4 regions of the Streptomyces sp. NPDC048417 genome follow, and region 1 is predicted to be linked to each of the others. Evidence: riboswitches for the same ligand, from Rfam matches in the RefSeq annotation. Region 1 holds a riboswitch; each other region holds the start of a gene.

Region 1 (7,489 bases):
GCGGTTCCCGAAGGAGTCGGTGGGCCCGGAGATCCCGGCGGTCGACCGGGTCGGCGGCATCGACGTCCTGCACCGCGGCGAGAATCCGCAGGTGCTGCTGGTCGCGGTCGGCGTGATGGCGCCGGTCTGCCTCCAGGCGGCGGAGCTGCTGGCCGCCCGGGGCATCGGCTGCACGGTCGTGGACCCCCGTTGGGTCAAGCCCGTGGACCCCGCGCTGCCGGTCCTGGCGGCCCAGCACGAGCTGGTGGCCGTCGTCGAGGACAACAGCCGGGCGGCGGGCGTCGGGGCGGCGGTCTCGCTCGCGCTCGGCGACGCCGAAGTGGACGTGCCGGTACGGAGGTTCGGGATTCCGGAGCAGTTCCTGGCGCATGCCAAGCGGGGGGAGTTGCTGGCCGACATCGGGCTGACACCGGTGGAGATCGCCGGCCGGATCGGGGCGAGCCTCGCGGGGCGGGGGGCCGAAGCCAAGAGGGGTGCCGTGGGGAGTCGTTCGGCCGCTGCGGCGCCGTCTGGGCTGGTCGCGCCCCGCCGCGGCAGCCGCACATCGACGCGCCCGGCGTCCCTGAGGGGCGCTGATGCCGAGGGCGCTGACAAGGAGAGGCAATGAGTACGGAGTTCGACCTCGGTGCGCTGCTGGCCGAGCGTGGAGCCGAGCGGTACGAGCTGCACAGCAAGTACCTGAACCACCAGCTCCCGCGCATGCTGCACACCATCGGCTTCGACAAGGTCTACGAGCGCGCCGAGGGCGCCCACTTCTGGGACGCGGACGGCAACGACTACCTGGACATGCTCGCCGGGTTCGGGGTGATGGGCCTGGGCCGCCACCACCCCGTCGTCCGCAAGGCCCTGCACGACGTCCTGGACGCGCAGTTGGCCGACCTCACCCGCTTCGACTGCCAGCCGCTGCCCGGACTGCTCGCCGAGCGGCTCCTCACCCACAGCCCGCACCTGGACCGGGTGTTCTTCGGCAACAGCGGAACCGAGGCGGTCGAGACCGCGCTGAAGTTCGCCCGCTTCGCCACCGGCAGACCCCGCGTCCTCTACTGCGACCACGCCTTCCACGGCCTGACCACCGGCTCGCTGTCGGTCAACGGCGAGGACGGCTTCCGGGACGGCTTCGCCCCGCTGCTGCCCGACACGGCCGTCCCCCTCGGCGACCTGGACGCGCTCGCCCGGGAGCTGAAGAAGGGCGATGTCGCCGCCCTGATCGTCGAGCCGATCCAGGGCAAGGGCGTGCACGAGGCGCCGCCCGGCTATCTGCGCGGCGCTCAGGAGCTGCTGCGCAAGCACAAGGCGCTGCTGATCGCCGACGAGGTGCAGACCGGTCTCGGCCGCACCGGCGACTTCTATGCCTACCAGCACGAGGACGGTGTCGAACCGGACCTGGTGTGCGTGGCCAAGGCGTTGTCCGGCGGCTATGTCCCCGTGGGCGCGACCCTCGGCCAGGACTGGATCTTCAAGAAGGTCTACTCGTCCATGGACCGCGTCCTGGTCCACTCGGCGAGCTTCGGTGCCAACGCCCAGGCGATGGCGGCCGGACTGGCCGTGCTCTCCGTCATGGAGAACGAGCAGATCGTCGCCAACGCCCGGGCCGTGGGGGAGCAGCTCAAGTCCCGGCTCACCGCGCTGGTCGACAAGTACGAGCTGCTCGCCGACGTACGCGGCCGGGGCCTGATGATCGGCATCGAGTTCGGCAGACCCAGCTCGCTGAAGCTCCGCAGCCGCTGGACCATGCTCCAGGCCGCCCGCAAGGGCCTGTTCGCGCAGATGGTCGTCGTACCGCTGCTGCAACGGCACCGGATCCTCACCCAGGTCTCCGGCGACCACCTGGAGGTCATCAAGCTCATCCCGCCGCTGGTCGTCGACGAGTCGGACGTGGACCGCTTCGTGGCCGCCTTCACGGACGTGATGGACGACGCCCACAGCGGCGGCGGCCTGATGTGGGACTTCGGCAAGACCCTCATCAAGCAGGCGGTGGCCAACCGCTGACACCGAGCGGGGGCCTCCTGCGGGCAGGCCCCCTCTTTTGTCTCCGACGTTCTTATTGCCCTCATCGCCTCTGAATTTTTGTCTCTGAGGCAAGAAATTTGCCGCTGAGGCAAGAGACCGGCTCAATAGAGGCATGAACGCCTCAGACCCGGCGCCGTCCGCCGGTCCCGGCGACGACCTGCCCGCCGTCGCCCCGCAGCTGCGCTCCCTGCGCCGCCGCGCCGGCCTCACCCTGGAGGCCGCGGCCCGGGACGCGGGGCTGTCGCCGGCCCACCTCTCCCGGTTGGAGACGGGGCAGCGCCAGCCCTCGTTGCCGATGCTGCTCTCGCTCGCCCGTGTCTACGGTACGACGGTTTCCGAGTTGCTCGGCGAGACGGTCGCCGACCGGGACGCGATCGTGCGGACCGCGGACATGGAACCGACCAGGGCGGGCGGCTGGACGTACTGGCAGGCCGGCGCGCCCGGCCGGGGCATGCAGGCGTTGCGCGTGCGGGTGCCGCACGGTTCCCAGGGCGACATCGTGCGGGTGCATCCCGGCGAGGAGTGGCTGTACGTCCTGCACGGGCGGCTCCGGCTGCGCCTCGGTGACACCACCCACGTCCTCGCGCCCGGCGACAGCGCGCACTTCGACTCGCTCACCCCGCACCGGCTCGCCGCCGAGGACCACGACGGGGTCGAGCTGCTGTTCGTCCACACCCTGCTGCAGAGTCCCCTGGCCGCGTTGTGCCTGGGGCCGATCACTGGAGAGCTGCCGTGAGCAACATCGAGGAGAAGTTCCCCCGGGCCCTGTGGGTCCGGCTGATCATCTACATCGCCGTCGGGCACGTCTTCGCCGCGTTCCTCTACCTGCTGTTCGCCGTCGGCGGCAAGGGCTGAGCGGCTCCCGTCCCCGCCTCAGTCGAGGAGGCGCTCGCGCAGCCGCTCGCGGGTCCCCGGGGTGAGCTTCAGGCCCTGATCCAGGTACGTGTCGACGTCACCCCACGCCTCTTCGATGCTTTCGAAGGCCGCCGTCAGATACTCCGCGCGGGCCTCGAAGAGCGGGCTCAGCAGCTCCATCACCTCGGGGCTGTACGCACTGTCCCCACCGCCGCTGCGCCGCACCTTGTAGCGGCGGTGTTTGGCGTTGGACTCCAGGTAGTCGGCGAGGATCGCGTCCCGCTCCACGCCCACCGCGAGGAGCGTCACGGCTATGGAGACGCCCGCCCGGTCCTTGCCGGCCGCACAGTGCATCAGCGCCGGGACGCTGTCCTCGGCGAGGCCGTGCAGCACGCGCGAGTGCTCGTCGGTACGGTCCCTGACGATCGTGCGGTACGAGCTGACCATCCGGTTCGCGGCCTTGCCGTCGCCCAGGAGCCCGCGCAGCTGCTCGATGTCGCCCTCGCGCACCATCGTCCAGAACTCGGCGCCGTGTGCCGGGTCGGTCAGCGGCAGGTTCAGGTTCCGCACGCCGGGGAGTTCGACGTCCGGGCCCTCCAGCTTCTGGTCGGCCGCGTTGCGGAAGTCGAAGATCGTGTGCAGGCCGAGGGAGGCGAGAAACTCCGCGTCCTGCTCCGTGGCGTGCGCCAGATGCCCGCTGCGGAACAGCACACCGTGCCGGACCCGGCGCCCGTCCACGGTCGGCAGGCCGCCCACGTCACGGAAGTTGCGCACACCGGCCAGCTCGGGCTCGGTCGACGGGACCTGCTGCGTCACGGGGGCTCCTCCCGGCCGGCCCCGTCGGCGCTGCTCGTCGACGGGCACTGGGTCGACCATACGACATCGGTTTCCGCGGGCAATGAGTTGTCCACAGGCGTTGCCTCCGGGGCCCGTGGCCCTTGATGATGTTGGTGCTTGAGCGGATCTGTTGGCACCTGTGTGAGGTTTCTCGTGGTGGACATCGCCGAAAACGGTCGTACGTGGCTCCTGTCGGGCCCGGGCAGCAGCTACGCGCTGCACCTCACGGAGGGCGACGAACTGCTCCACCTGCATTGGGGCCCGAAAATCGGGCTCGCCGACGCCGAGGAGCTCAGCACCCGGGCGCTGCCCGGCTACTGGGCCTTCGAGTCCCCGCTGGACGGCCGTGAGGAGTACCCCGTCGAGGGCGGCCCCCGCTTCGTCCGCCCCGCGCTCTCCGTGCGCACCGAGGAGCGCCGCGGCACCGAGTGGACCTTCGAGTCGTACGAGACGGAGGGCGACGCGGCCGACGAGGAGCTGCGGCTGCGCTTCCGGGACGACGGGATCCTCATCACCCTGCACTACCGGATGCGCGGCGACGTCGTCGAGCGCTGGGTGACCGTCGACAACCAGGGGGACGCGCGCGTCGAGCTGCTGCGTGCCGACCCCGCCGCCTGGACACTCCCCGACCGCGAGGGCTGGCGGCTCTCCCAGCTGCACGGCCGCTGGGCCGCCGAGTCCCGCCTCACCAGCGCCCCGCTCACCTACGGCGAGAAGGTGATCGGCAGCCGCCGCGGCCACACCAGCCACCAGCACCTGCCCTGGGTCGCCCTCGACACCGACGCCACCGAGGAGCGCGGCGAGGTCTGGGGCTGCGCGCTGGGCTGGTCCGGCTCCTGGCGGATCGCCGTCGCCCAGCTCCCCGACGCGCGCGTGCAGATCACCGGCGGCGCCGGCTACGACGACTCGGGCCTGCTGATGCTGGCCGAGGGCGAGTCGTACACCAGCCCGGTCTTCGCGGGCCTGTGGACCGACGGCGGCTTCGGCGGGGCGAGCCGCGCCTGGCACGCCTACCAGCGGGCGTACGTCATCCCCGACGCGGACCGGGACCGGCCGGTGCTGTTCAACTCGTGGGAGGCCACCACCTTCGACATCTCCGAGGAGCAGCAGGCCACCCTCGCCCGGCGGGCCGCCGCGATCGGTGTCGAGCTGTTCGTGGTCGACGACGGCTGGTTCGGCGCCCGCACCAGCGACCGCGCGGGCCTCGGCGACTGGACGCCCAACCCGGACCGCTTCCCCAAGGGACTCAAGCCCCTCGCGGACTATGTGCACGCCCTCGGCATGCAGTTCGGCATCTGGGTCGAGCCCGAGATGGTCAACGCGGACAGCGACCTGTACCGCGCGCACCCCGACTGGGTGCAGTACCAGCACGGACGAAAGCGGACGGAACTGCGCAATCAGCTCGTCCTCAACCTCGCCCGTGAGGACGTCCAGGAGTACCTCTGGGTGCAGCTCGACACCCTGCTGTCCAGCGCCCCGATCGACTACGTCAAGTGGGACTTCAACCGGTGTTTCACCGACGCGGGCTGGCCCGGCGAGCCGTATCCGCAGCGGCTGTGGGTCGACCACGTCCGTGGGCTGTACGCCCTGCTCGACCGGATTCGGGCGGCCCACCCGAACGTCGCCATCGAGTCCTGCTCCGGCGGTGGCGGCCGGATCGACCTCGGCATCATGAGCCGTACCGACGAGGTGTGGACCTCCGACAACACCGACCCGCTGGACCGGCTCGCCATCCAGCACGGCTTCAGTCAGATCCACCCGGCCCGGGTGATGTCCGCCTGGGTCACCGACAGCCCGAACCACCAGCTCAACGGCCGGGTCAGCAGCTTGCGTTTCCGCTTCGTCAGCTCCATGGCCGGGGCGCTCGGCGTCGGCGGCGACCTCTCGCAGTGGACAGAGGAGGAACTCGCCGAGGCCGGCCGCTGGGTGGAGCTCTACAAGGACATCCGGCCCCTGGTGCAGCGCGGCGACCAGTTCCGGCTGCGGCCGCCGACCGGCGGGCTCAGTGCGGTGCAGTACACGCTGGGCGACGAGACCGTCGTCCTCGCCTGGCTCCAGGCGCAGAGCTACGGCGAGCCGATGCCGGCGCTGCGCTTGCAGGGCCTCGACCCGGCAGCATCGTACGAATGCCGCGAAACGGGCGAAGTGCATCGAGGTGCCGTTCTGTTGCACCACGGGCTGCGCACCGACCTGCGCGGCGACCTGGATGCGACGGTTCTCCGGCTACGTCACATCTGAGCTGTCTGACCGATTTGGCGCCTTCATTGCGACTCGGTCTGGAATAAGCTGACGTGGCGTGACGTGCGTGAGGAGCGTCATATTCGTGACCGTCCGTCGCGCGTCATGTTCACGTAATTCCGGTGCTTTTCAAGGGGATTGGAAAAGCACGGAAGGCTGTCATTCACGGAGGGTGACCGGGAATTCCCGTAACGGATCAAGCGAAACTGGAACAGACGGAAACTGCCGCTTGTTTACGCGCGTCTTACTCGCTTACGTTCGCCACGCATCCGGACGGAACGCCGAATCCTGCCGCCGTCCGGAGTCCCCACACACTTACCCGTGCCCGGCAGGAGCGGGGGACCCACCAGGCATGACCGCCTGTTCCGGTTCCCGGGACGGCTAGGGGTGTAGCCACGTCTTCCCGCGTGGCCGGGCAGCTCCAGCCCGAACCCGACAGCTCACCTCGCAGGCGCCGGAGAGGAATGCGTCATGCCCGCGAAGGGTAAGCACCGCCGCCCCAAGTCCCAGCGTTTCACCCGCTCGATGGCCGTTGCCGGAACCGGTGGCGCCGCGCTGGCTCTGCCGCTCATGGGGGCCACCGGCGCCCACGCGGCCACCTCGCAGTCCGTTTCCGAAAAGGCCACGCATTCGCTGCCGGCCGTCGAGCAGGCGGCTGTACGAAAGGCCGCCGCTCAGAAGTCCGCCGTTCAGGATTCCGTCACCGGAAACTCCACGAACCGCATCTACACGGTGGTGCCCGGCGACTATCTGTCGAAGATCGCCCGCGAACACAACGTCAACGGCGGCTGGCACCGGCTCTACGCCGACAACCGGCAGGCCGTCGGCGACAACCCCTCGCTGATCCACCCCGGTCTCAAGCTCACGCTCGGCGGCCGCCATGCCGCGACGACGGACACCCCGGGCTCGGACTCCCGGTCCCAGACGCGGTCCCACGCACAGTCCGACTCGCAGTCCTCCGCCCCCTCCTCGTCGTCGTCCTCGAACACGGCGTCCTCCTCGGACGTGTCGACGGCGACCGCCTCCGGTTTCACCCTCCCGGTCACCGGTGGCGCTGTCGGCACGGGCTACCACGTGGCCGGCAGCATGTGGTCCAGCGGCTACCACACCGGCGTCGACTTCGTCGTCCCGACCGGCACCCCGGTCAAGGCCGTCGGCGCGGGCACGGTCGTCACGGCGGGCTGGGGCGGTGCCTACGGCAACCAGGTCGTCATCAGGCTCGCCGACGGCTACTACGCCCAGTACGGCCACCTCTCCGCGCTCTCCGTCTCGGTCGGCCAGACCGTGACCGCGGGCCAGCAGGTCGGCCTCTCCGGTGCCACCGGCAACGTCACCGGCCCGCACCTCCACTTCGAGATCCGGACCACCCCCGACTACGGCTCGGACATCGACCCGGTCGGCTACCTCCGCTCGAAGGGCGTCGCCGTCGGCTGACCCGATACCCCCCTGATCTGACACACACTCCGAAGGCCGGACCCCCGATCCCCGGGTCCGGCCTCCGGCGCGTCGGTCCAGCTGATCGTCACGTCAACACCGCTGATCAGAACCT
Region 2 (7,489 bases), on a different contig from region 1:
GACCACCGCGTCGCATGACTCGTCCGCCAGCGCCTCCGACAGCGCCCGATGGAAGTCCGCGGGGGTCGCCATGGTCGTCAGGTCCAGCGGCGGCGCCGGCCGGAGCCCCTCCGCCAGGCACCGGTCGTAGGTCAGCAGACCCAGCGACTCGGAGTTCCCGAGGATCGCCACCCGGGGCCCGGCCGGCAGCGGCTGCCGCGCGAGCAGCAGTCCCGCGTCGACCAGCTCCGTGATCGTGTCGACGCGGATCACCCCGGCCTGCCGGAGCAGCGCGGACACCGTGGCGTGCGGCAGCCGCGTGGCCCGTACCGCGTGCCCCTGCGGCGCCGAACCGGCGCTCTGCACCACGACCAGCGGCTTCGCCGCCGCCGTGCGCCGCGAGAGGCGGGTGAACTTGCGCGGGTTGCCGATGGACTCCAAATACATGAGGACGACATCGGTCTCGGCGTCGTCGTACCAGTACTGGAGGACGTCGTTGCCGGACACGTCCGCGCGGTTGCCGGACGACACGAAGGTCGACACGCCGGTGGTCCCGGTGACGCCGCCGCCGCGCCGGTGCAGCCGGGACAGCAGAGCGATCCCGATGGCGCCGGACTGGGCGAAGAGGCCGATCCGGCCGGGGCGGGGCATCTCGGGCGCGAGGGAGGCGTTCAGCCGTACGTCCGGGGCGGTGTTGATGATCCCGAAGGCGTTCGGCCCGATGATCCGCATGCCGTACGTGCGCGCGTGCCGGACCAGTTCGCGCTGGCGTTCGCGGCCGTCCGGACCGCTCTCCGCGTAGCCGGCGGCCAGGACGACGAGCCCCTGGACGCCGTGTTCGCCGCAGTCGGTGACGGCGTCCGGGACCTGCTCTGCCGGTACGGCGACCACGGCGACGTCGACCGGCCCGTCGATGTCGCGCACGGAGCGGTGCGCGGGTACACCGTCGACCTCCTTGAGGTCCTCGGGGAAGGCCTGGTTCACGGCGTGCAGGCGGCCGGTGAAGCCGGCGTCCCGGAGGTTGCCGAGGACGCTGCGGCCGACGCCGCCGGGCGCCCGGCCGACGCCGATCACGGCAACGGAACCGGGGGTCAGGAGCCGTCGTACCGAACGGGCCTCCGCCCGCTGCTCCCGCGCGCGCTGGACGGCGACCGAGCGGTCCGTGGGCTCCAGGTCGAACTCCAGCCGGACCACGCCGTCCTCGAAGCTGCGCTGCTGGGTGTAGCCGGCGTCCGTGAACACCTTGATCATCTTGCTGTTGGCCGGCAGCACCTCGGCGGCGAACCGGCGGATACCGCGCTCCCGCGCGACGGCCGCGATGTGCTCCAGGAGGGCGGAGGCGACGCCCCGGCCCTGGTGGGCGTCCTGGACGAGGAAGGCGACCTCGGCCTCGTCGGCGGGCGCAGAGGCGGGCATGCCGTCGGCGCCAATGCGGTCATAGCGTACGGTTGCGATGAACTCGCCGCCGATGGTGGCCGCGAGTCCCACCCTGTCCACAAAGTCGTGGTGCGTGAAGCGGTGGACGTCCTTGGCGGAGAGCTTGGGGTACGGCGCGAAGAAGCGGTAGTACTTCGACTCGGCCGAGACCTGCTCGTAGAAGCTGACCAGGCGGTCGGCGTCGTCGACAGTGATGGGCCGGACGCGCGCGGTACCACCGTCGCGCAGCACCACGTCCGCCTCCCAGTGGGCGGGGTACTCGTGCCGGTCCTGCCGGTCCGCCGGGGTCTGCATGGGCCCCAGAGTACGGCTCGCGTCCGACAGTGGCGCGAGGCAGTCTGTGGAGGACGCAAGTCGGGCCGAGGCCGCGGTCCGACGACACACCCGGAAGGGCTCACGTCCGCTCCGGGCATGCTTCACGATATGGGAAACTGGTCTAGACAACCCTGAACACCGAAGGGCAGCATCACATGGCTGAGCGCCGCGTCAACGTCGGCTGGGCCGAGGGTCTCCACGCCCGCCCCGCTTCCATCTTCGTCCGAGCCGCCACGGCCACAGGCGTCCCGGTGACGATCGCCAAGGCCGGGGGCAACCCCGTCAACGCGGCCTCCATGCTGGCTGTCCTGGGCCTGGGCGCCCAGGGCGGCGAGGAGATCGTCCTCGCCTCCGACGCCGAGGGCGCGGACGCCGCCCTCGACCGCCTGGCCAAGCTGGTCGCCGAGGGTCTCGAGGAGCTCCCCGAGACCGTCTGAGCGCCGCAGCGCCCGCACGGCGGAGGCCGCGCCGCCCCCACAGGGGTGGCGCGGCCTCCGCCGTTCCCGCAGCCGGCCTCCGCCGTTCCTGCCGGGGCCGTGACCTCGCTCGGCGCCGGTCTTCATGAAGGGCCGCCCTTTATACGGGGCGGTACTTTGCGCCGGGCACAGTTAATTCCCCATCGGGCACACCGATGACGCGCCGCCGGAAATTCCGGGCGCGCGCGAAATAAGGGCGGCGGAGACCGACAACGGGCAACGTAAATACCGCTCCACCGAATAACACGTCTTTGTATACGGCGCCTGTGTTAATGCCGCAGGCCCGTCATGTTTACGGGGTGTTGCGAAGTCCTCACACCGTTCGCCCGGTCGGCGCCGCCGGAAAAGCGCAGCCGGTGGGAGACCGTGGACCGCTCGGTGTGCAGCGCGGTGATCGCCCGCGCGCGTTCGCTGTCGCCGCGTGTCACGGCGTCCACGATGGCGCCGTGCTCGGCCCAGGACTCCACGGGGTTGGCGGGCGCGTCGACGGCGTACATCCAGGCGATCTTGTGCCGCAGCTGGGTGAGTGTCGAGGTCAGGGCGTGGCTGCCGGTGGCCTGGGCGAGCGTCTCGTGGAACCAGCCGCCCAGGGAGCGCAGGTCCTCGCTGCCGCCCCTGCGGGCCCGTTCCTGGCCCAGCCTGACGAGTCCGCGCAGCACCTTGAGGTGGGCCTCGGTACGGCGCTGGGCGGCCCGGGAGGCGCCGAGCGGCTCCAGGAGCAGGCGCATCTCCAGCAGGTCGGCGGCCTCCTGCTCGGTCGGTTCCGCGACGCACGCGCCCGCGTGCCGGCGCGTCACCACGAAGCCCTCGGCCTCCAGGGTGCGCAGGGCCTCGCGGACGGGGACGCGCGAGACGCCGTAGCGACGGGCCAGGAGTTCCTCGGTGAGCCGGCTGCCGCGCTCGTAGACACCCGCGACGATGTCGTCCCGGATCGCTGTGCATACCGAGTGCGCCGGAATACGCATGTCCGACCTCCGCCTTAATCCCCGTGAAACGCCGCCGAGTGGCGTCCGTTCCGTGACTCTATTGCAATGGGCGGGAATTTCCGACGGCGGCCCTGAATCCATGCATATTTTTTGGACACCGGGGTCACGAAAACGACGAAAGCCCCGGCTCGGGGGGCCGGGGCTTCGGGACTGCCGCCCTGTGGCGTCACGTGTTCATCGTCGGGGGCGCGCGGTCGGAGATATGTGGTGCGCCCGCGCGGAAACCTTCATGCGGCGCTCGGGGCGGAGGCGCACACGCCAGGGGGCTCGCGCGAGAGGTGCACGCCGGGGTCGCGCGGGAGCGGTGCACGCAGGGTGCTCGGAGAACGCACACGCCGTGGTGACATGCTCGCGCGCCCCGCGCCCCGCGCCCCGCGCCCCGCGCCCCGCGCCCCCGCGCCCCCGCGAGGGCTGCGCGGGGCGTGCGCGCCGTAACCCGCGCGGGGCGTGCGCGCGGTATTCGCGCGCCGAGCGTGCGCGCCGTGGTCGGTCAGACGTTCACGCCGTGCTTGCGGAGGTAGGCGACCGGGTCGACGTCCGAGCCGTACTCCGGGGTCGTGCGGGCCTCGAAGTGGAGGTGGGGGCCGGTCACGTTGCCGGTCGCGCCGGAGAGGCCGATCTGCTGGCCCGGGGTGACCTTCTGGCCCACCGAGACGCCGATCGACGACAGGTGGCCGTACTGGGTGTACATGCCGTCGGCCATCTTGATGACGATCTGGTTGCCGTAGGACCCGCCCCAGCCGGTGGAGACGACCGTACCGGTGCCGACGGCGTGCACCACCGTGCCGGTGGCGGCGTGGAAGTCGATGCCGGTGTGGGCGCCGGAGGACCACAGGGAGCCGCCGGTCTTGTAGCCGGTGGAGACGTACGAGTCGGAGATCGGCGCGACGAAGGCGTTGAGGCGCTTGCGCTCCGCCTCCCGCGCGGCGCGTACCTCGGCCTCGCGCTCCTTCTTGGCCTTCTCCACGGCCTTCTTGCGCGCGGCCTCCTCGGCCGCCTTGCGCTCGGCGGCGGCCTGCTGCGCGGCGGCCTGGGCGTCGATCTGGTCGGCGACCGAGTCGCTGACGGTGATGACCGGGGTGAGGCCGGTCTGCTCGACGGAGTTCTCGGCGGCGAGCGCCGGGGCGGCCGAGACGGTGCCGATGACACCCGTGGTGGTGAGGGCCGCGATGCCGGCGGCCTGCGCGGTGGTGCGCTTCACCCGGCCGGGACGACGGTGCTTCCCGGAGGCGCACATGAACGCCATGTAGAGGCTGGTCCTTTCCTTCCCTCTCGCCTACCGGGTTAGCTGACGGGTTCGGAGCAGGAAGGTCTCCTACGGGCCCCCTCGCGGCTCGCGCGGGCGCCCGATTCACCCCAGGGACTGCGTGGGTCCCCGGCTCCCCTGGCTCGCGCCGTACGGGGACTCGGCGATGGCTGTCCGGTGCCGCGGGCGCGGCGCACTGCCTGACGAACAGCCCGGAAGAACCTACGAGGACGTCCTCGCAATGCTCAAACGGATCACGTCTTTTGTCGCGCATCCCACAGGGCAGACAGGCAACCTCCGCCCTAATTCGGACATTCGGCGGCCCTGGTGACGCACCAGTCACCAGGGCCGCTTCACGCGCGCGTGCCGCTCGTCCGGACGCGCTGGTTGCTTCGCCGCTCGCTTCGCTCGGCTTGCTCCGCCTACTCCGCGGCGACGACCGTCACTTCGCCGATGCCGAGGGCCTCGACGGGCTCCTTGATCTGCGCCGCGTCGCCGACGAGGACGGTCACCAGGTGGTCGACCGGGAAGGCGTTCACGACCGCCGCGGTGGCCTCCACGGTGCCGGTGGCGGCCAGTTGCCGGTAGAGCGTGGCCTGGAAGTCGTCGGGCAGATGCTGCTCGACCTGGTCGGCCAGGGTGCCGGCGACGGCCGCCGCCGTCTCGTACTTGAGCGGTGCCACGCCGACGAGGTTCTGCACGGCGACGTCGCGCTCGGCGTCCGTGAGTCCCCCGGAGGCGAGGGTGCGCAGCACCGTCCACAGGTCGTCGAGCGCCGGGCCGGTGTTCGGGGTGTCCACGGAGCCGCTGATGGCGAGCATCGCGGCGCCGCTGCCGTCGGGGGCGGACCGCAGGACCTGCCCGAAGGCACGGACGCCGTAGGTGTAGCCCTTCTCCTCGCGCAGGACGCGGTCCAGGCGCGAGGTGAGGGTGCCGCCCAGGCAGTAGGTGCCAAGTACCTGGGCGGGCCAGACGCGGTCATGCCGGTCCGCACCGACGCGGCCGATGAGCAGTTGCGTCTGGACCGCTCCGGGGCGGTCCACGATGACGACACGGCCGGTGTCGTCGGCGGAGACCGGGGGCACGGGCCGGGGCTGGGCGGTGGAGCCGCGCCAGGCACCCAGGGTGTCGCCGAGCAGCTCGTCCAGGTCGATGCCGGTCAGGTCGCCGACGACGACCGCGGTGGCAGTGGCGGGCCGCACATGCCGGTCGTAGAACGCGCGTACGGCGGCCGCGTCGATCTTCTCTACGGTGTCCTCGGTGCCCTGGCGCGGACGGGACATCCGCGTGGTCGAGGGGAACAGTTCCTTGTAGAGCTGCTTGGCGGCCCGGCGGCTGGGGTTGGCCAGCTCGTGCGGGATCTCGTCGAGGCGGTTGCGGACCAGCCGCTCGACCTCGCTGTCGGCGAAGGCGGGTGCCCTGAGCGCGTCGGAGAGCAGCCCGACTCCCTTGCTCAGGCGGGAGGCGGGGACCTCCAGGCTGAGCCGGACGCCGGGGTGGTCGGCGTGTGCGTCGAGGGTGGCGCCGGCCCGCTCCAGCTCGGCGGCGTACTCCTCGGCGGAGTGCTTGTCGGTGCCCTCGGAGAAGGCGCGCGCCATGATCGTGGCGACGCCGTCCAGGCCGGCCGGCTCAGCGTCCAGGGGCGCGTCCAGGAGCACCTCGACGGCGACGACCTGTTGGCCGGGGCGGTGGCAGCGCAGCACGGTCAGGCCGTTGTCCAGGGTGCCGCGCTCGGGTGCCGGGAAGGCCCAGGGCCGGGCGTCGCCCGCTTGGGGCCGGGGGTGGAATTCCATGGTGGCGAGCTCGGTCACTTGGCCGTCTCCTCGTCGTCGTGCTCGGCGGTTGCGGCCTCGACCGTGGCCTCGGCCTCGGGGTCCTCGGGTACGTCGGCGTCCTCGACCGCCTCCGGGGACTTGGGCTCGTAGACGAGCACCGCGCGGTTGTCGGGCCGCAGCCGGGCCTTGGCGACCTCCTGGACCTCCTGCGGGGTCACCGCGAGGACGCGCTGGACGGCGGTCAGGGCGAGCTGCGGGTCACCGAACAGGACGGCGAACCGGCACAGTTCGTCCGCGCGGCCGGCGACGGTGCCCAGCCGGTCCAGCCACTCGCGCTCCAACTGGGCCTGGGCGCGCTCCATCTCCTCGGGCGTGGGGCCCTCCTCGGCGAACCGGGCGAGCTCCTCGTCGATGGCGGCCTCGATGACCGGCACCTCGACGTCACCGGAGGTCTTCACGTCCAGCCAGCCCAGGGAGGGTGCGCCGGCGAGCCGCAGCAGGCCGAAGCCGGCGGCGACGGCCGTACGGTCGCGCCGTACGAGGCGGTTGTAGAGGCGGGAGGACTCGCCGCCGCCGAGGACGGTGAGGGCCAGGTCGGCCGCGTCGGACACGCGCGTGCCGTCCTCCGGAAGCCGGTAGGCGGCCATCAACGCGCGCGCGGGCACCTCCTCCACGACGACCTCGCGCAGCTGCTCGCCCATGATGTCGGGCAGCGAACCGTCGCGCGGGGCGGGCTTGCCGTCGTGCGCCTGGATGGAGCCGAAGTACTTCTCGATCCAGGCAAGGGTCTGCTGGGGGTCGATGTCGCCGACCACCGAGAGCACCGCGTTGTTGGGCGCGTAGTAGGTGCGGAAGAACGCCCGCGCGTCCTCCAGGGTGGCCGCGTCCAGGTCAGCCATCGAGCCGATCGGCGTGTGGTGGTAGGGGTGGCCCTCCGGGTAGGCGAGCGCGGTCAGCTTCTCGAAGGCGGTGCCGTAGGGGACGTTGTCGTAGCGCTGGCGGCGCTCGTTCTTGACGACGTCCCGCTGGTTCTCCATGGACTCGTCGTCCAGGGCGGCGAGCAGGGAGCCCATGCGGTCGGCCTCCAGCCAGAGGGCGAGCTCCAGCTGGTGGGCGGGCATGGTCTCGAAGTAGTTGGTTCGCTCGAAGCTGGTGGTGCCGTTGAGCGAGCCGCCGGCGCCCTGGACGAACTCGAAGTGTCCGTTGCCCTTCACCTGGGCGGAGCCCTGGAACATCAAGTGCTCGAAAAGGTGAGCCAGGCCGGTACGTCCCTTG
Region 3 (7,489 bases), on a different contig from region 1:
GTGTCGGCGGTGCTGCGGAAGCTGCAACTGTCGAACCGGCATGAGCTGACCCGCTGGGCGACCGCGCGCCGCCTGGTCTGAGGCGGCGCCGGGGTGGTGCGGATGCCCGCGAGCCCGGCCCGACGGGGTTCACACGACCCGCGTCGCACCGGCGAACGGCATCTCGTCGATGGGGGCGATTCGCACCGGGGCCGACGGATTGGGGGCGTGGATCATCTGGCCGTTTCCGATGTAGATGCCGACGTGGCTGATGCCCGAGTAGAAGAACACCAGGTCGCCCGGCTGGAGTTCGGAGCGGGAGACGCGGCGGCCGGCGTTGATCTGGGCGTAGGTGGTGCGGGGGATGGAGACGCCCGCGGAGCGGTAGGCGGCCTGGGCGAGTCCCGAGCAGTCGAAGGCGTTGGGGCCGGTCGCGCCCCAGATGTAGGGGCTGCCGAGCTTGGAGTAGGCGTACGCCACGGCGGCCGCGGCACGGGAGTCGGAGGCCGTGGCGCCGCCCGGGGCCAGGGCGGCGCGGCCCTCGGTGGCCGAGCGGGACGCGCGTGAAGAAGCGCCGTCCGCCGTGACCGCAGCCCGCTGCTGGGGCGAGAGCCGGTCCAGCAGCCGCCGGGCCTCGTCGAGCTTGCCGGTGACCGTGGTCTTCTGCTGCTTCAGCTCGGCCTGCTGGGACCGCAGCGAGGCCAGCTCGACGTGCGCCGCGCCGCGCAACTGCTCGATCTCCCGCAGCTGCCGGCGCACCCGCGCCACCGCGCCTGCCTGCGCGGCACCGGCCCGCTCGGCGAACGCGGCGTTGTCCAGGTAGCGGTCGGGATCGCTGGAGAGCGCCACTTGCCAGGCCGGATCGATACCGCCGTCGCGGTACTGCGCGGCCGCTGCCAGACCGAGGGCGTCCCGCGCGGAGTTGAGCTTCTCCTGCTTGCGGGCGGTCTCGTCCTGGAGCGCCTTGACCCGCCGCTGGGCCGTGTCGGCCTTCTCCTTCGTCCCGTCGTACTTCTCGGTGGCCGCCTCGGCCTCCTGGTACAGCTGGTCCACCTTGGTCTTCACCTGCGCCGGTGTCAGTTGCGGCTCGGCGTGTCCGGTCCCTTCGAAGCCCGTCGCGGTGGCCGCGCCCGCCAGGGCGAGGGTGGCGGCCGTGCGGGCCGTATTGCCGCTGAGCGAGCGCTGTCGGGGCTTGCGGTGCGCTGCCACCTGGACTGGTCACGTCCTTTCGTACGACCGCCGTGTCGTCCGTACGCACGCCAGGGGGAGGGCGCATACGGCCGCGGGGGTGCGGATTGCGCGTCCGGCGGCGGCCCGCACAGGGGAGCGGGCCGCCGCCGGACTTTCTCGGCGGTGGTGTCCGACTGCCGCCCCTGGCCCGGGCGGCGGTGGGGAGTCGGCCACCTGGGGGAGGACGCTAGGCCGGAGTGTGTCGGCCTGGTAACGCGATGCACGGAATTGGTGTGACCGGATCGTTACCCGACGGTATGTGACCGGGATTCCGGTCCGGAGCCGTCGGCTTCACGGGGCGGGATGACCGAAGCGGCGGTTCCGGGGCGCGCGGGGCGCGCGGGGTGCTATGGGGTGCATATATGCGAGGCCGTGGCGGCGGGTGGCGCCGGGGGGAGGGGGCCGGTGCCCGGTGCTCCGGGGGACCCTGATTAGGCTCCGGGCCATGGGCGTACTCATCCATCTCTTCGTCGGTCTGCACATCATCGGCATCGCCGCGCTCCTCGGCGGTTTCCTCACCCAGATGAAGGCGATGGGCCAGGGCACGGCCCGGTTCGTCCCCGGGATGCTGCACGGCGCGTTCACCATGCTCGCGACCGGTGTGATCCTGGTCGGCCTCAACGAGGCCGACGACCACCACGTCAACACCGTCAAGATCGGCGTGAAGCTCGCGCTGCTGATCGTGATCCTCGGGCTCGTCTACGTGAAACGGGACGACGAGAAGGTGGAGAAGGGCGCCTTCGGTCTGGTGGGTCTGCTGACCATGGTGAACATCTTCATCGCCGTGCTGTGGACGTGATCCTCAAGAAGTCTTCCCGAGGGCGGCGCGGGTGACCGCCACCGCGCCGGCGGCCACCGCCAGCCAGGCCGCCACCGCGACCCACACCAGTACCCGCCCCGGCCACTTCACCACGGGACGTCGACGGCGGCCGCGACCGACAGCGTCGCCGCGGCCGTCATCCCCATCGGGAACACCGTCGCCCAGCGGCGTACGTCGTAACGCGGCCGGGGGCGGGGGAGTGGGCCGGGGCGTGTGAGGGGTTGGGGTGCGCGTGTGGCGCGGGGCGGACATGCGCAGGCTCACGCGTGTGGGTGTCCGAGTGGGCCCGGCCCTCACCACACGCGCTCCGCGCCCGCGCCATGGCGGGCGCCCCCCTGGGGCGCCCGCGCCCCTCAGGCCGGTCGCACCACGCTGTGGATGATCGACTCGCCCCCGTAGTAGATCGACTCCTCCCGGACGTACGCGCCGGGCTTTGGGGCGTGGATCATCATGCCGTTGCCGATGTAGATGCCGACGTGGCTGACATCGTCGTAGAAGAAGACCAGGTCGCCGGGCTGGGCGTCGGCCAGGGAGACGGTGGTGCCGGCGTTCACCTGGTCGTAGGTGGTGCGCGGCAGGGAGACGCCCGCGGCCTTCCAGGCGGCCTGGGAGAGGCCGGAGCAGTCGTAGGAGCCGGGGCCGGTGGCCCCCCAGACGTACGGCTTGCCGACCTGCGCGCGGGCGAAGGCGATCGCCTTGGCGGCCTTCGTCCCGTAGGAGGAGTCGGAGGAGGACGACGAGGAGGAGCCGCCGGAGGTCGACGTCGACGAAGACGACGCCTCCTGCTTCGCGGCCGCCGCCTGCTGCTTCGCGAGCTCCGCCGCCTTGCGTGCCGCTTCCGCCTGCTGCTTCTGCTCGATCTCCGCCAGCCGCGCCTTCTCCTGGGCCGTCAGCTGCGACAGCAGCTCCCGCGCGGAGGCCAGCTTCGTCTGGACGGTGGTCTTGGCGGTCTTGAGGTCGTCCTGGGTCTCGGTGAGCGTCTCCAGGCTCTCGGCTGCCGCCTGCCGCTTCACCATGGTCGCGGACTGCTGCGTGGTGTAGTCGTCGACCGCGTCCTTCTGGCGCGAGGTCAGCCGGTTCATCAGTTGCGTCTGGTCGAAGTAGTCCTGAGGACTGTCCGCGAGCAGGAAGGTCGCCGTGTCGGGCGCACTGGCCCCGGTCCGGTACTGGGCCGCGGCGAACGACCCCAGTTCCTCACGCGCCTTGTTGAGCCGGTCCGTGCGCTCGGCGACGTCGTCGAGCAGGGTGTCGACCTGCTTGCGCTGCTTGCCGGTCTTCTCCTTGGCCGCGTTGTACTTCTCGGTCGCCGACTCGGCCTGCCGGTAGAGGGCGTCGACCTTCTTCTCGACCTCCTCCAGGCTGGGCTTGCCGTCCTCGGAGGGCGCGGCGTTGGCCGTCTGGGAGAGCAGCGCCACGGAGGTGAGGGCGGCGGTGGCCAGGGCGGGGGTGCGTATGCCTGCTACGCGCGTTGCGGACGGACGTGACTTGCGGTGCGACGCCAACGGGGGCGACTCCTTCCGTGCTCCGCCTACCGAGTTAGCTGTCGGGTTCGGGCGGGTGGTTCGGAAGGGTTGCCCTATGGTCCGTTCCCCGCTGGGAGGTCGGGACCGATTCACCCCAAGTGTCGGTGTGGGTCCCCGGTTCCGGATGCGCGGCGGCACCCTGGATTCGGCGGAGGCCGTGCGGCCCGGCGACGTTCGCCGGTGGAGGTCGTACGGCCTGCTCGGCACGCTAGCCAACTCGTGTGCTCTGTGTGAAGTTTGATGTGCGATATGCCCGATACATTTTCGTGACCTTCGTGTTGCGGCTCGATAGGATCGGTTGATCGGGGATGGTATGGGGCTACTTGTCCGGTGCGGTCGAGCGGTCCGCGCTCTCGGCTGACGGGCACACCCGTGCTCACGGCGTGTGATCGCTGACCGTGAGGGGCCGATTCTGGCGGGTGACCGGGGTGACTTTCCGGGGTGGGGGCCGGTTGTCAGTGGGGCGCCCTAGACTCGGAGAGCGATGAGCAGCCTCTTTGACGACAGCTTCCTGGCGAGCCTCCAGCCCCCGCGCGGCCACGAGGAGGAACCCCCGCCGCCGCCCGAGGACGAGCACGTACCGGAACCGGTTCCGGACGATCTGTTCGGCGGGCAGTTCGACGCGCCCCCGGACCGGGACGCCTACTACCGCGACGGCGCCGCCCGCCCGGCCCTGGACCCGGCCGCGCTCCTGGAGGGGCTGAACGAGAACCAGCGCGCGGCCGTCGTGCACGCCGGCTCCCCGCTGCTGATCGTGGCCGGCGCCGGTTCCGGCAAGACGCGCGTGCTCACCCACCGCATCGCCCACCTGCTCGGCGCGCGCCAGGTGCACCCGGGGCAGATCCTCGCGATCACCTTCACCAACAAGGCCGCGGGCGAGATGAAGGAGCGCGTCGAGCACCTCGTCGGCCCGCGCGCGAACGCGATGTGGGTGATGACCTTCCACAGCGCGTGTGTGCGGATCCTGCGCAGGGAGAGCAAGAAGCTCGGCTTCACCTCCTCCTTCTCGATCTACGACGCCGCCGACTCCAAGCGCCTGATGGCCCTGGTCTGCCGGGACCTGGACCTCGACCCCAAGCGCTTCCCGCCGAAGTCCTTCAGCGCCCAGGTCAGCAACCTCAAGAACGAGCTGGTCGACGAGGAGGACTTCGCCGCCCGGGCGAGCGACGGCTTCGAGAAGACCCTCGCCCAGGCCTACGCCATGTACCAGTCGCGGCTGCGCGAGGCGAACGCCCTCGACTTCGACGACCTGATCATGACGACGGTCAACCTGCTGCGCGCCTTCCCGGACGTCGCCGAGCACTACCGCCGCCGCTTCCGGCACGTCCTGGTCGACGAGTACCAGGACACCAACCACGCCCAGTACGCGCTCGTGCGCGAACTGGTCGGCACCGGCGCGCACGCGGAGGACGTACCGCCGGGCGAGCAGGACCTCCCGCCCGCCGAACTGTGCGTGGTGGGCGACGCCGACCAGTCGATCTACGCCTTCCGGGGCGCGACGATCCGCAACATCCTCCAGTTCGAGGAGGACTACCCGAACGCGACGACGATCCTCCTGGAGCAGAACTACCGCTCCACGCAGACGATCCTCTCCGCCGCCAACGCGGTCATCGAGCGCAACGAGTCCCGCCGCCCGAAGAACCTGTGGACCAACGCGGGCGCGGGCGCCCAGATCACCGGCTACGTCGCCGACACCGAGCACGACGAGGCGCAGTTCGTCGCCGACGAGATAGACCGTCTGACGGACGCGGGCGAGGCGAAGGCGGGCGATGTGGCCGTCTTCTACCGCACCAACGCGCAGTCCCGTGTCTTCGAGGAGATCTTCATCCGCGTCGGCCTGCCCTACAAGGTCGTCGGCGGCGTCCGCTTCTACGAGCGCAAGGAGGTCCGGGACGTCCTGGCCTACCTCCGGGTCCTCGCCAACCCCGAGGACTCCGTCCCGCTGCGCCGGATCCTCAACGTCCCCAAGCGCGGTATCGGCGACCGCGCGGAGGCGATGATCGACGCTCTCGCCCAGCGCGAGAAGATCAGCTTCCCCCAGGCGCTCAAGCGCGTGGACGAGGCGTACGGCATGGCCGCGCGGTCGACCAACGCGGTCAAGCGGTTCAACACCCTGATGGAGGACCTCCGTACGGTCGTGGAGTCCGGCGCCGGACCGGCCACCGTCCTGGAGGCGATCCTGGAACGCACCGGCTATCTCGCCGAGTTGCAGGCCTCCACGGACCCGCAGGACGAGACCCGGATCGAGAACCTCCAGGAGCTCGCCTCCGTGGCGCTGGAATTCGAGCAGGAGTCCGGGGAGGGCGAGGCGCCGGCCGGGTTGTCCGCCTTCCTGGAGCGGGTGGCGCTGGTCGCCGACTCCGACCAGATCCCCGACGAGGACGAGGACGGCTCCGGCGTCATCACCCTGATGACCCTGCACACCGCCAAGGGCCTCGAGTTCCCGGTGGTCTTCCTGACCGGCATGGAGGACGGCGTCTTCCCGCACATGCGCGCGCTCGGCCAGACCAAGGAGCTGGAGGAGGAGCGGCGCCTCGCGTACGTCGGCATCACGCGCGCGCGTGAGCGGCTGTATCTCACGCGGTCGGCGATGCGCAGCGCCTGGGGACAGCCGTCGTACAACCCGCCCTCGCGCTTCCTGGAGGAGATCCCGGCCGGGTATCTGGAGTGGAAGCGGACCGGGGCGATGGCGCCGGTGTCCTCCGGGCCCGCCTCGGGCGTGGCGGCCTCGCTCTCCTCGACCCGCTCGCGTTCCTCGGCGTCCGGCGCGTCCGGCTTCGCCACCCGGCGGACCTCGGAGAAGCCGGTGGTCTCGCTGGCCGTCGGCGACCGGGTCACCCACGACCAGTTCGGCCTGGGCACGGTCGTCGGGGTGAAGGGCACGGGCGGCAACGCGGAGGCGACGATCGACTTCGGCGACACCAAGCCCAAGCGGCTGCTGCTGCGGTACGCGCCGGTGGAGAAGCTGTGACCGCACAAGCGCTGTGAAGACAGAAGGCTGAGCCCCGCTGCCACGAGCGGGGCTCACTGATCAGGATCAGGATCAGGTCGGGTCGAGCCCGTGGCTCCGCAGCCACGGCAGCGGGTCTATGGCGGAGCCTCCCGCCGGCCTGACCTCGAAGTGCAGATGCGGGCCGGTCGAGTTGCCGGAGTTCCCGGAGTACGCGATCGGATCCCCGGCCTTGATGGTCGTGCCCGGGGCAACGCGGTACGACGAGAGGTGGCAGTACCACGTCTCCGTGCCGTCCTTGGCCGTCACGATCATCATGTTGCCGTAGGCGCTGTTCCACTTGGTGGAGACGACGCCGTCGGTCGCGGCCATCACTGTCGTGCCGTAGGAGACGGGGAAGTCGATGCCCGTGTGGACGGACATCCAGTTCACGCCGGCCTGGCCGAAATAGGCGCTGAGCCCTCGCTGCGTGACTGGAAGGGCGTACTTGGGGCGCAGCCGCTCCTTGCGGGCCGCCTCCGCCGCCGCCTTCTTCTTCTCGGCCTCCTGCTGGGTCTTGAGGTCGATGCGCTCCTGGGTCCGGCTGGCCCGGTCGGCGAAGTCGTCGGCGCCCGCCGAGAGCGTCCTCAGCTGGGCGTCCAGCTTGCTGTTGGCGGCGGAGGGTTTCACCGACTGCGCGTCCGAGGCGGAGGCGCTGGTGTCCTGGCCGTCGCTGCCGGTCAGGGTCCCGACGGAGGCGGCCGCGATTCCGGCGACCCCCATCACGCAGGCCGAGGGCACGGCGACGGTCAGCAGCGCGGAGCGCTTGGGGGGCATACGACGGCGGGAGCGCGCCCCCGCGCGGCCGCCGGCGCGTGTCGCGGCCGGAGCGGCCGGAGTGACCTCTTCCTGGTCCTCCAGCAAGGGCGTTAGTGCAGGTAGCTCACCGGTCGCGGTCAACTCCCCGGCATCCGGGGAGTCCTCCGTGAACTCCTGGAGCTCGTCGTA
Region 4 (7,489 bases), on a different contig from region 1:
CGGGCGAGTTCGGCCGTCGTCACCGGGCCCGCGAGCCGCGTGACCTCGTCGGCGTCCCCGCGCTCGGCCGGTCCTACCCCGGTCTGCGCGGCCTTCAGGACCGCCACCGAGCGGCCCGCCGCGCGGGCCGCGGCGGCGACGGCGGCCGCGGTGACCGTCTTGCCGACCTCGGTACCCGTCCCCGTGATCATCAGGATCGGCATGTTCATCCCTCCCGCGCGGCGGCGCACACCGCGCGCGCGATCCGTGCCACGTCCGCGTCGCCCGTGACGTACGGCGGCATCGTGTAGACCAGATCGCGGAACGGCCGCAGCCACACGCCCTCCCGCACTGCGGCGGCCGTGGCGGCCTTCATGTCCACGTCGTGGTCGAGCTGGACGACCCCGATGGCGCCCAGGACGCGGACGTCCCGTACGCCGGGGATCTCCCGGGCCGGCGCCAGGCCGTCCCGCAGGCCCGTCTCGATCCGCTTGACCTCCGCCTGCCAGTCCTGGCCCAGCAGCAGCCCGAGCGAGGCACAGGCCACCGAGGCGGCCAGTGGATTGCCCATGAACGTCGGGCCGTGGGCCAGCACCGGCACCTCGCCCCGCGAGATGCCCTCGGCCACCAGGCGCGTGCACAGGGTCGCCGCCATCGTCAGATAGCCGCCGGTCAGCGCCTTGCCCACGCACATCACATCGGGGGTGACGGCCGCGTGGTCCGCCGCGAACAGCGCGCCCGTACGGCCGAAGCCGGTCGCGATCTCGTCGAACACCAGCAGCACGTCGTGCGCGTCGCAGGCCTCGCGCAGCACCCGCAGATAGGCGGGGGAGTGGAACCGCATCCCGCCCGCGCCCTGCACCACCGGCTCCACGATCACCGCGGCGAGTTCGTGCGCGTGCTGCTCGATCAGCGACCGCAGCTGGTCGGCATACGACTCCTCGTACTCGGCCGGCGGCGCGTCCGCGAAGACCTGGCGGGGCAGCACGCCGGACCACAGCTCGTGCATCCCGCCCTCGGGGTCGCACACCGACATCGGTTGCCAGGTGTCGCCGTGGTAGCCGCCCCGCCAGGTCAGCAGGCGCTGCTTCGCGGGGCGGCCGAGGGAACGCCAGTACTGCAGGCACATCTTGACCGCGACCTCGACCGACACCGAGCCGGAGTCGGCGAGGAAGACATGCTCGAGCCCGTCCGGCGACATGTCGACAAGGAGCTTCGCCAGACGTACCGCGGGCTCGTGGGTGAGCCCGCCGAACATCACATGGCTCATCCGGCCGAGCTGGTCGCGCGCGGCCTCGTTGAGCACGGGGTGGTTGTAGCCGTGGATCGCCGACCACCAGGACGACATCCCGTCGACAAGATCGTCCGCGCCGCCGGCCAACCTCAACCGGACCCCGCTCGCCGACTCCACGACGAGCGGTTCGGCCCGGCCCGGCATCGGTCCGTACGGATGCCAGACGTGCCGCCGGTCCAGCTCCAGCAGCTCGGGGACGCTCAGGTCAGGCATTGGGCGCGAGATCCGTTCCGGCGCCCCGGCGGCGGACGGCGACCAGGTCGGTGCGCGGCTCGTTCGCCGCGACGGCGGCCGTACCGCACAGGTCGGCGCCGTCGTGCCCGCCGCAGCCCGACCCGCACCCGGCCTCCGCGTGCGACCCGCAGCCCCCGGCCGCGACGTCCGCCCGGTGCTGCGGCAGGGTGACCTCGTCGGCGCCCTCCACCACGAACCCGGCGTCGGCGATCATCTCCAGGTCGGACTGGCCGGCCTGGCCCTCGGTGGTGAGGTAGTCGCCGAGGAAGATCGAGTTGGCGAGGTGCAGCGCGAGCGGCTGCATGGTGCGCAGATGGACCTCGCGGCCGCCCGCGATGCGGACCTCGACGTCCGGGCAGACGAACCGCACCATGGCCAGGATCCGCAGACAGCGCTGCGGGGTGAGGTTCCACTCCTTGGCCAGCGGGGTGCCCTCGACCGGGATCAGGAAGTTGACCGGCACCGAGTCCGGGTCCAGCTCGCGCAGCGAGAAGACCACGTCGACCAGGTCCTCGTCGCTCTCGCCCATGCCGGCGATCAGACCGGAGCAGGCCGACAGACCCGCCGCGTGCGCCTTGTTGACGGTATCCACCCGATCGGCGTACGTGTGCGTGGTCGTGATGTCCCCGTACGTCCCCTCGGACGTGTTGAGGTTGTGGTTGTACGCGTCCGCGCCCGCCTCGCGCAGCCGCTCGGCCTGGCCGTCGGAGAGCAGTCCGAGGCAGGCGCACACCTCGACGCCCTCGTTCTGCTCCTTGATCGCCTTGATGGTGCCGGCGACCCGGTCGACGTCCCGGTCGGTCGGGCCGCGTCCGCTCGCGACCAGGCAGACCCGCTTGGCGCCCCCGGCCAGACCGGCGGCCGCCGCCTTCGAGGCCTCGTCGGGTTTCAGCCAGCTGTACTTGAGGATCCCGGTCGAGGAGCCGAGGCGCTGCGAGCAGTAGGAGCAGTCCTCAGGACACAGGCCCGACTTGAGGTTGACCAGGTAGTTGAGTTTCACGCGTCGGCCGAACCAGTGCCGGCGCACCTTGCCGGCCGCGGCCACCACATCGAGCACGTCGTCGTCGGAGGTCGCCAGTACGGCGAGCGCTTCCTCGCGGGTCGGCAGCTCGCGCCGAAGCCCCTTGTCCACCAGCGTGTTCAGCAGGTCCATGAGAGCCGATCCTCTACTACGAGGCTGCTCCGGGCCAAGGAGAGTTTGCACAACCCTGTCAGTTCGACGTGTGGGTATTGCCACACAGTGGGTGGCCGGTGGTCCCGCTAGGGTCTGTCCACTGCCTACAAATTCTCCGGAGGAGCCATGGCGTTCGGCTGGATCGACGAACAGGCGGAACTACGCCGCCGCGCCGGACTGGTACGGACCCTGCGCCCCCGTCCCGCCGACTCGCCGCTGCTGGATCTGGCGAGTAATGACTACCTGGGCCTCGCCCACCACCCGGAGGTCACCGAGGGCGCGGCCGGGGCGGCCCGGACCTGGGGCGGCGGCTCCACCGGTTCCCGGCTGGTGACCGGTACCACCGAACTCCACACCGAGCTGGAGCGCGAGCTGGCCGAATTCTGCGGGTTCGAGGCGGCCCTGGTCTTCTCCTCCGGCTACGCCGCCAACCTCGCCGCCGTCACCACTCTCGGCCCGCACGGCTCCCTGATCGTCTCCGACGCCCTCAACCACGCCTCCCTGATCGACGGCTGCCGGCTGGCCCGGGGCGCCACCCAGGTCGTCGGACACGCCGACCCGGACGCCGTACGCAAGGCGCTCGGCACCCATGAGGGACCCGCGGTCGTCGTCTCCGACACGGTGTTCTCGGTGGACGGCGACGCGGCCCCGCTGGCCGCCCTGGCCGCGGCCTGCCGGGAGCGCGGCGCCGGGCTGCTCGTGGACGACGCCCACGGGCTCGGGGTCCTCGGGGACGGCGGGCGGGGCGCGCCGTACGCGGCCGGGCTGTCGGGCGCCGAGGACGTGGTGGTCACGGCGACCCTGTCCAAGTCGCTGGGCAGCCAGGGCGGGGCCGTGCTCGGCCCGGCCCGGGTGATCGACCATCTGGTGAACGCGGCCCGGACCTTCATCTTCGACACCGGCCTGGCCCCTGCCGCGGCGGGGGCGGCCCTGGCGGCGCTACGGCTGCTGCGCCGTGAGCCCGGACGCGCGGTGCGGGCCCGTGAGGTGGCCGCGGAGCTGCACGCGCGGCTGACCGCCGCGGGTCTGGAAGCGGTGCGTCCGGACGCCGCGGTGGTCTCCGTGCGGGCCTCGTCCCCGGAGGGGGCCGTGCGGTGGGCGGCCGACTGCCGTACGGCAGGCCTGGCCGTGGGGTGTTTCCGTCCGCCGTCCGTGCCGGACGGCATCTCACGGCTCAGGCTGACCGCCCGAGCGGACCTCTCCGGGGCCGAGATCGAACGCGCTGTACAGGTGATCGGTGAGACACGACCATGAGTCGGCGTGACACGGCCGGGCCTTGTCCGAATGCGGATATGGAGTCGGTTACGGGCTGATCAGCCGGTGAGCGCCGACACGAACCCCGCCCAGCTCCCGGGGGAGAAGAGCAGCGCGGGTCCGGCCGGATCCTTGGAGTCGCGCACGGCGAGCAGTCCGGTCAGCCGACCGGAGCGCGGCCGTGCCGTCTCCACACAGTTGTTCGCTCCGGTGCTGTAGCTGCTGCGCAGCCACCGCAGTCCGTGCAGATCAGCACTTGAAGGTACGTTCCGAGGCAGTGCAGTCATGGTGCCTCCTTACGCGCCGTCACCTATCCCGGCGATGTAATCCAACGAGTCCTCGGGCGAAAGGGCGTGGATCTGAAGGGTGTTGAAGGCCTCCGCGTAGGCCTGGAGGTCTTCTTTCCGTTCGAGGTAGAGGCTACTCGTCAACTGGTCGAGAACAACCACATCCAGATCAGAAGTGCTCGGAAATGAGAAGATTACGAAAGGCCCGGTGATGCCGATATGGGCTCCGGCCGAGAACGGCAACACCTGGAGCCGTACCTGGGGCAGCCGGGCCGCCTCCACCAGCCGCTCCAGCTGTCTGGCCATCACGCCGGGCCCGCCGACCTCCCGGCGCAGCACCGCCTCGTCCAGCACCGCGCTCAGCTCCAGCGGCGGATGGTTGCGCAGCACGTCCTGCCTGGCCAGACGCACCTTGACGAGAGCGTCCAGGGCCTCGTCGTCGAGCCCGTCGACGGCCGCCCGGGTCACGGCACGCGCGTACTCGGGGGTCTGCAGCAGCCCCGGTACGACCGAGGTCTCCAGCGTGCGCATCGCGCTGGCCTGCGACTCCAGGCTGATGAAATCCCGGTAGGTGGGCGGCAGCACCCCACGATAGGCGTGCCACCAGTGGTGCCGCCCGGCGGTGTCCTCCGACCCCGCCAACACCAGCAGCAACTCGCGCAGTTGCCCCTCGATCACGCCGTAGGCGTCGAGGAGTAACCGCACATCGGCCGGTTTCACACCGCTGGCGCCGGTCTCGATCCGGCTCACTTTCGACTGATGCCAGCCCACCAGACGGGCGGCCTCACCGCTCGTGAGGCCGGCGCCGGTGCGCAGTGTGCGCAGTTCGGCGCCCAGTTTCCGGCGGCGTACCGCGGGACCGTTCTGCATGGGCTACTCCTTACTCCTCCCGAGCCGCCCAAATACGCTCTGGGGTAGCAGAGTTCACCGCATCGAGCGACAGATATATGCATATCTTGGTGGATCGCTCCCCTGGCTGCCCTGGTAATGGCAGTCTGACGAAGAAGCACCAGTCCGGGACCGTACTCGAACCATCCGCGCCGTGTCGGGCTCCGGTCCCGTGGGAAAGGGACGACGTCGCCATGGCAGACCACCTGGAAGCATCCGTCACTCTGCCGAGCGATCCCGCCTCGGTCTCCGCGGCCCGCTCCTATGTGCTGGGCACGCTCGCGGAATGGGGGCTGCCACCGGAGACGGAGACCGCGGACACCATCCGCCTCATCGTCTCAGAACTCGCCACCAACGCGGTGCAGCACACCTTCGGACAGTCACCCACCTTCACGGTGGGCCTCGTCCTCGACCGTGACGAACAGCTGCGCATCGGCGTCACGGACAGCCATCCGCGCTTCCCCAAGAGACTCCCAGCCGCGGTCCAGCAGGACAACGGGCGCGGCATGGTCATCATCCGCTGGCTCACCGCGGAGTGCGGCGGCAAGCTCCGGGTGCGTCCCACCCGGGAGGGCGGCAAGACCGTCTTCATCGAACTGCCCTGGGCGATCCCGGCCGGCACGGTCACCGCCGCCGGCCAGCAGGAACCGTAGCCCCGAGTTCCCGCCGGCCGGCCGCAGGGTGGGTCAGCTGACCCGGCCGTACCAGACGCTTCGCGTCCAGATCTTCTGGAGCTTCACCACGTCCCCGGTCTTCGGGGCGTGCCAGATCCTTCCCTTCCCGGCGTAGATGCCGACGTGGTACACGCTGGAACCCGAGTGGAAGAAGACCAGGTCCCCGGCCTTGCGGTTGCCGGCCGAGATGTGACGGGTCTTGTTGTACTGCTGGGCCGCCGTACGCGGGAGCTTCTTGCCCGCCTTCTTGAACGAGTACAGCGTGAGCCCGGAGCAGTCGAACCGGTTCGGTCCGGTGGCACCCCAACTGTAGGGCGAGCCCTTCTTCGAGGCCGCGATCCGAAGTGCTTTCGTCCCCATCGTGGCGGCCGAGGCGTCGGAGGCGACACCGGGGATCACGATGGAGCCGCCCACGGCGGCGATGGTGAGCGCCGAGGCCGTGCCGGCCCGCGCCATCAGCGACGGGACACGATTGAGCGCAGTCATGCGCAACCCTTCGTCAGCCGCCTGTGAAGGATGACCTGTCGGATTCGGGCTGGCGAAGTTGCCCGGCCGCGTTGCCACGGCTTCACCCCAAGGGCTGCGCGGGCCGGTCATGGTGCGACCGTTCCGGCGACCCGTCGTGCTTGGGTCCTCCACTCCTGCCGATCCACTTCCGTCGACCGGTCATCCGGGCGGCGGCAGGACTCGGCGTCCGCCCGGATCGCCCCGCCGTTGTGGCGGGGGCTTGTCGTCAGACAGGGATCTTCACTCACGCCTGTCCGAAAATCCCAACGGAACCGTGGATTTGTGGGGTTACTCACCACCCACCCGTTCGGGTGGACGGCGCTGTGTTCGATTAGTCGTCAACTGGCCGACGTAGCCCCGGACCTGCACCGGAGCCCTCCGTGGGCACCTTTGAGCACGCACCTTGAGCGGCTCCGGCGGTCAGGTAAAACCACGCCATCCTCCGCCGAACGGCGGTAACCCCTTTGGGTCGTTTCAACTCCGGCCCGGTCGGCCGGTGGACGCGTCGCACCGGACTTCGCCGGGCGTCACCGTACGCAGTCGGGCGGGAGTGCGACGCGCGCGGTCCGGCGCTCGCCGTCGAGCACCCGCAACGCCCGTGCCAGCGTGTCCCCGTGAAGCTCCGTCTCGCCCCGTCGATGCATCAGGGCGAGTGCGTCGCGCAGCTCGGACGCCGCGCGCACCAGCGCCTGCGCGGCGCGCAGCCCACGATAGGTGTCCTCGTTCTGCGCCGGGTTGATACGGCCCAGCAGGTCGACCACGTCCAGGTAACGGTCGATCAACTCGCCCTCGGCGCGGGTCAGCGCGGGCAGCGGCGGCAGCTCGGGTGGCAGCATCGGCCGCTCACCCCGCGTCCGGCAGGCCGAGCGAGGTCCTGCGGCTGGGCACGATCCGGTCCACCAGCCCGTACGCCAGCGCCGCCTGCGCGTCCAGCGTCAGATCCCGCTCCAGGTCCTGGTGGACCTGGGCCGGTGCCCGCCCGGTGTGCCGGACGAGCATCTCCTCGAGCAACGTGCGGATCCGCTCCAACTCCGCCGCCTGGATGACCAGATCACTCGGCTGGCCCTGTACCGGCTGCGGCAGCGACGGCTGCTGGAGCACGATGCGCGCACCCGGCAGCACGGACCGCTTGCCCGGCGTGCCCGCCGCGAGCAGCACCGCGGCCGACGCCCCGGCCTGCCCCAGGCAGATCGTCTCC

The links. A riboswitch is a leader RNA that binds a small molecule or an ion and turns the genes downstream of it on or off. The one in region 1 is predicted to bind cyclic di-AMP.
Region 2: it holds a riboswitch for cyclic di-AMP, as region 1 does, so the genes downstream of both, AB0D59_RS42645 (M23 family metallopeptidase) here and AB0D59_RS46945 (LysM peptidoglycan-binding domain-containing M23 family metallopeptidase) in region 1, are expected to answer to the same signal.
Region 3: it holds a riboswitch for cyclic di-AMP, as region 1 does, so the genes downstream of both, AB0D59_RS09690 (NlpC/P60 family protein) here and AB0D59_RS46945 (LysM peptidoglycan-binding domain-containing M23 family metallopeptidase) in region 1, are expected to answer to the same signal.
Region 4: it holds a riboswitch for cyclic di-AMP, as region 1 does, so the genes downstream of both, AB0D59_RS07495 (C40 family peptidase) here and AB0D59_RS46945 (LysM peptidoglycan-binding domain-containing M23 family metallopeptidase) in region 1, are expected to answer to the same signal.

What each region holds. Positions count from the first base shown of each region.
Region 1 covers NZ_JBEZKI010000048.1:33,627-41,115, reverse strand. Annotated here, with positions in the region: gene dxs (1-deoxy-D-xylulose-5-phosphate synthase) at 1-607, shown strand, start outside; gene AB0D59_RS46970 (aspartate aminotransferase family protein) at 604-1,989, shown strand; gene AB0D59_RS46965 (XRE family transcriptional regulator) at 2,123-2,746, shown strand; gene AB0D59_RS46960 (DUF6126 family protein) at 2,743-2,865, shown strand; gene AB0D59_RS46955 (tyrosine-protein phosphatase) at 2,884-3,681, opposite strand; gene AB0D59_RS46950 (alpha-galactosidase) at 3,856-5,940, shown strand; cyclic di-AMP (ydaO/yuaA leader) riboswitch at 6,247-6,407, shown strand; gene AB0D59_RS46945 (LysM peptidoglycan-binding domain-containing M23 family metallopeptidase) at 6,412-7,374, shown strand.
Region 2 covers NZ_JBEZKI010000038.1:21,670-29,158, reverse strand. Annotated here, with positions in the region: gene AB0D59_RS42660 (GNAT family N-acetyltransferase) at 1-1,710, opposite strand, end outside; gene AB0D59_RS42655 (HPr family phosphocarrier protein) at 1,887-2,168, shown strand; gene AB0D59_RS42650 (GntR family transcriptional regulator) at 2,477-3,172, opposite strand; gene AB0D59_RS42645 (M23 family metallopeptidase) at 3,684-4,439, opposite strand; cyclic di-AMP (ydaO/yuaA leader) riboswitch at 4,452-4,615, opposite strand; gene AB0D59_RS42640 (pitrilysin family protein) at 4,862-6,250, opposite strand; gene AB0D59_RS42635 (pitrilysin family protein) at 6,247-7,489, opposite strand, start outside.
Region 3 covers NZ_JBEZKI010000005.1:126,099-133,587, forward strand. Annotated here, with positions in the region: gene AB0D59_RS09670 (response regulator transcription factor) at 1-81, shown strand, start outside; gene AB0D59_RS09675 (NlpC/P60 family protein) at 130-1,188, opposite strand; gene AB0D59_RS09680 (hypothetical protein) at 1,655-2,008, shown strand; partial or broken gene AB0D59_RS09685 (hypothetical protein) at 2,012-2,220, opposite strand; gene AB0D59_RS09690 (NlpC/P60 family protein) at 2,383-3,531, opposite strand; cyclic di-AMP (ydaO/yuaA leader) riboswitch at 3,540-3,713, opposite strand; gene pcrA (DNA helicase PcrA) at 4,037-6,523, shown strand; gene AB0D59_RS09700 (M23 family metallopeptidase) at 6,596-7,489, opposite strand, start outside.
Region 4 covers NZ_JBEZKI010000004.1:98,968-106,456, forward strand. Annotated here, with positions in the region: gene bioD (dethiobiotin synthase) at 1-203, opposite strand, end outside; gene AB0D59_RS07465 (adenosylmethionine--8-amino-7-oxononanoate transaminase) at 206-1,486, opposite strand; gene bioB (biotin synthase BioB) at 1,479-2,660, opposite strand; gene AB0D59_RS07475 (8-amino-7-oxononanoate synthase) at 2,808-3,935, shown strand; gene AB0D59_RS07480 (DUF397 domain-containing protein) at 3,995-4,222, opposite strand; gene AB0D59_RS07485 (helix-turn-helix transcriptional regulator) at 4,232-5,092, opposite strand; gene AB0D59_RS07490 (ATP-binding protein) at 5,305-5,763, shown strand; gene AB0D59_RS07495 (C40 family peptidase) at 5,797-6,270, opposite strand; cyclic di-AMP (ydaO/yuaA leader) riboswitch at 6,274-6,487, opposite strand; gene AB0D59_RS07500 (hypothetical protein) at 6,819-7,127, opposite strand; gene AB0D59_RS07505 (ATP-dependent Clp protease proteolytic subunit) at 7,135-7,489, opposite strand, start outside.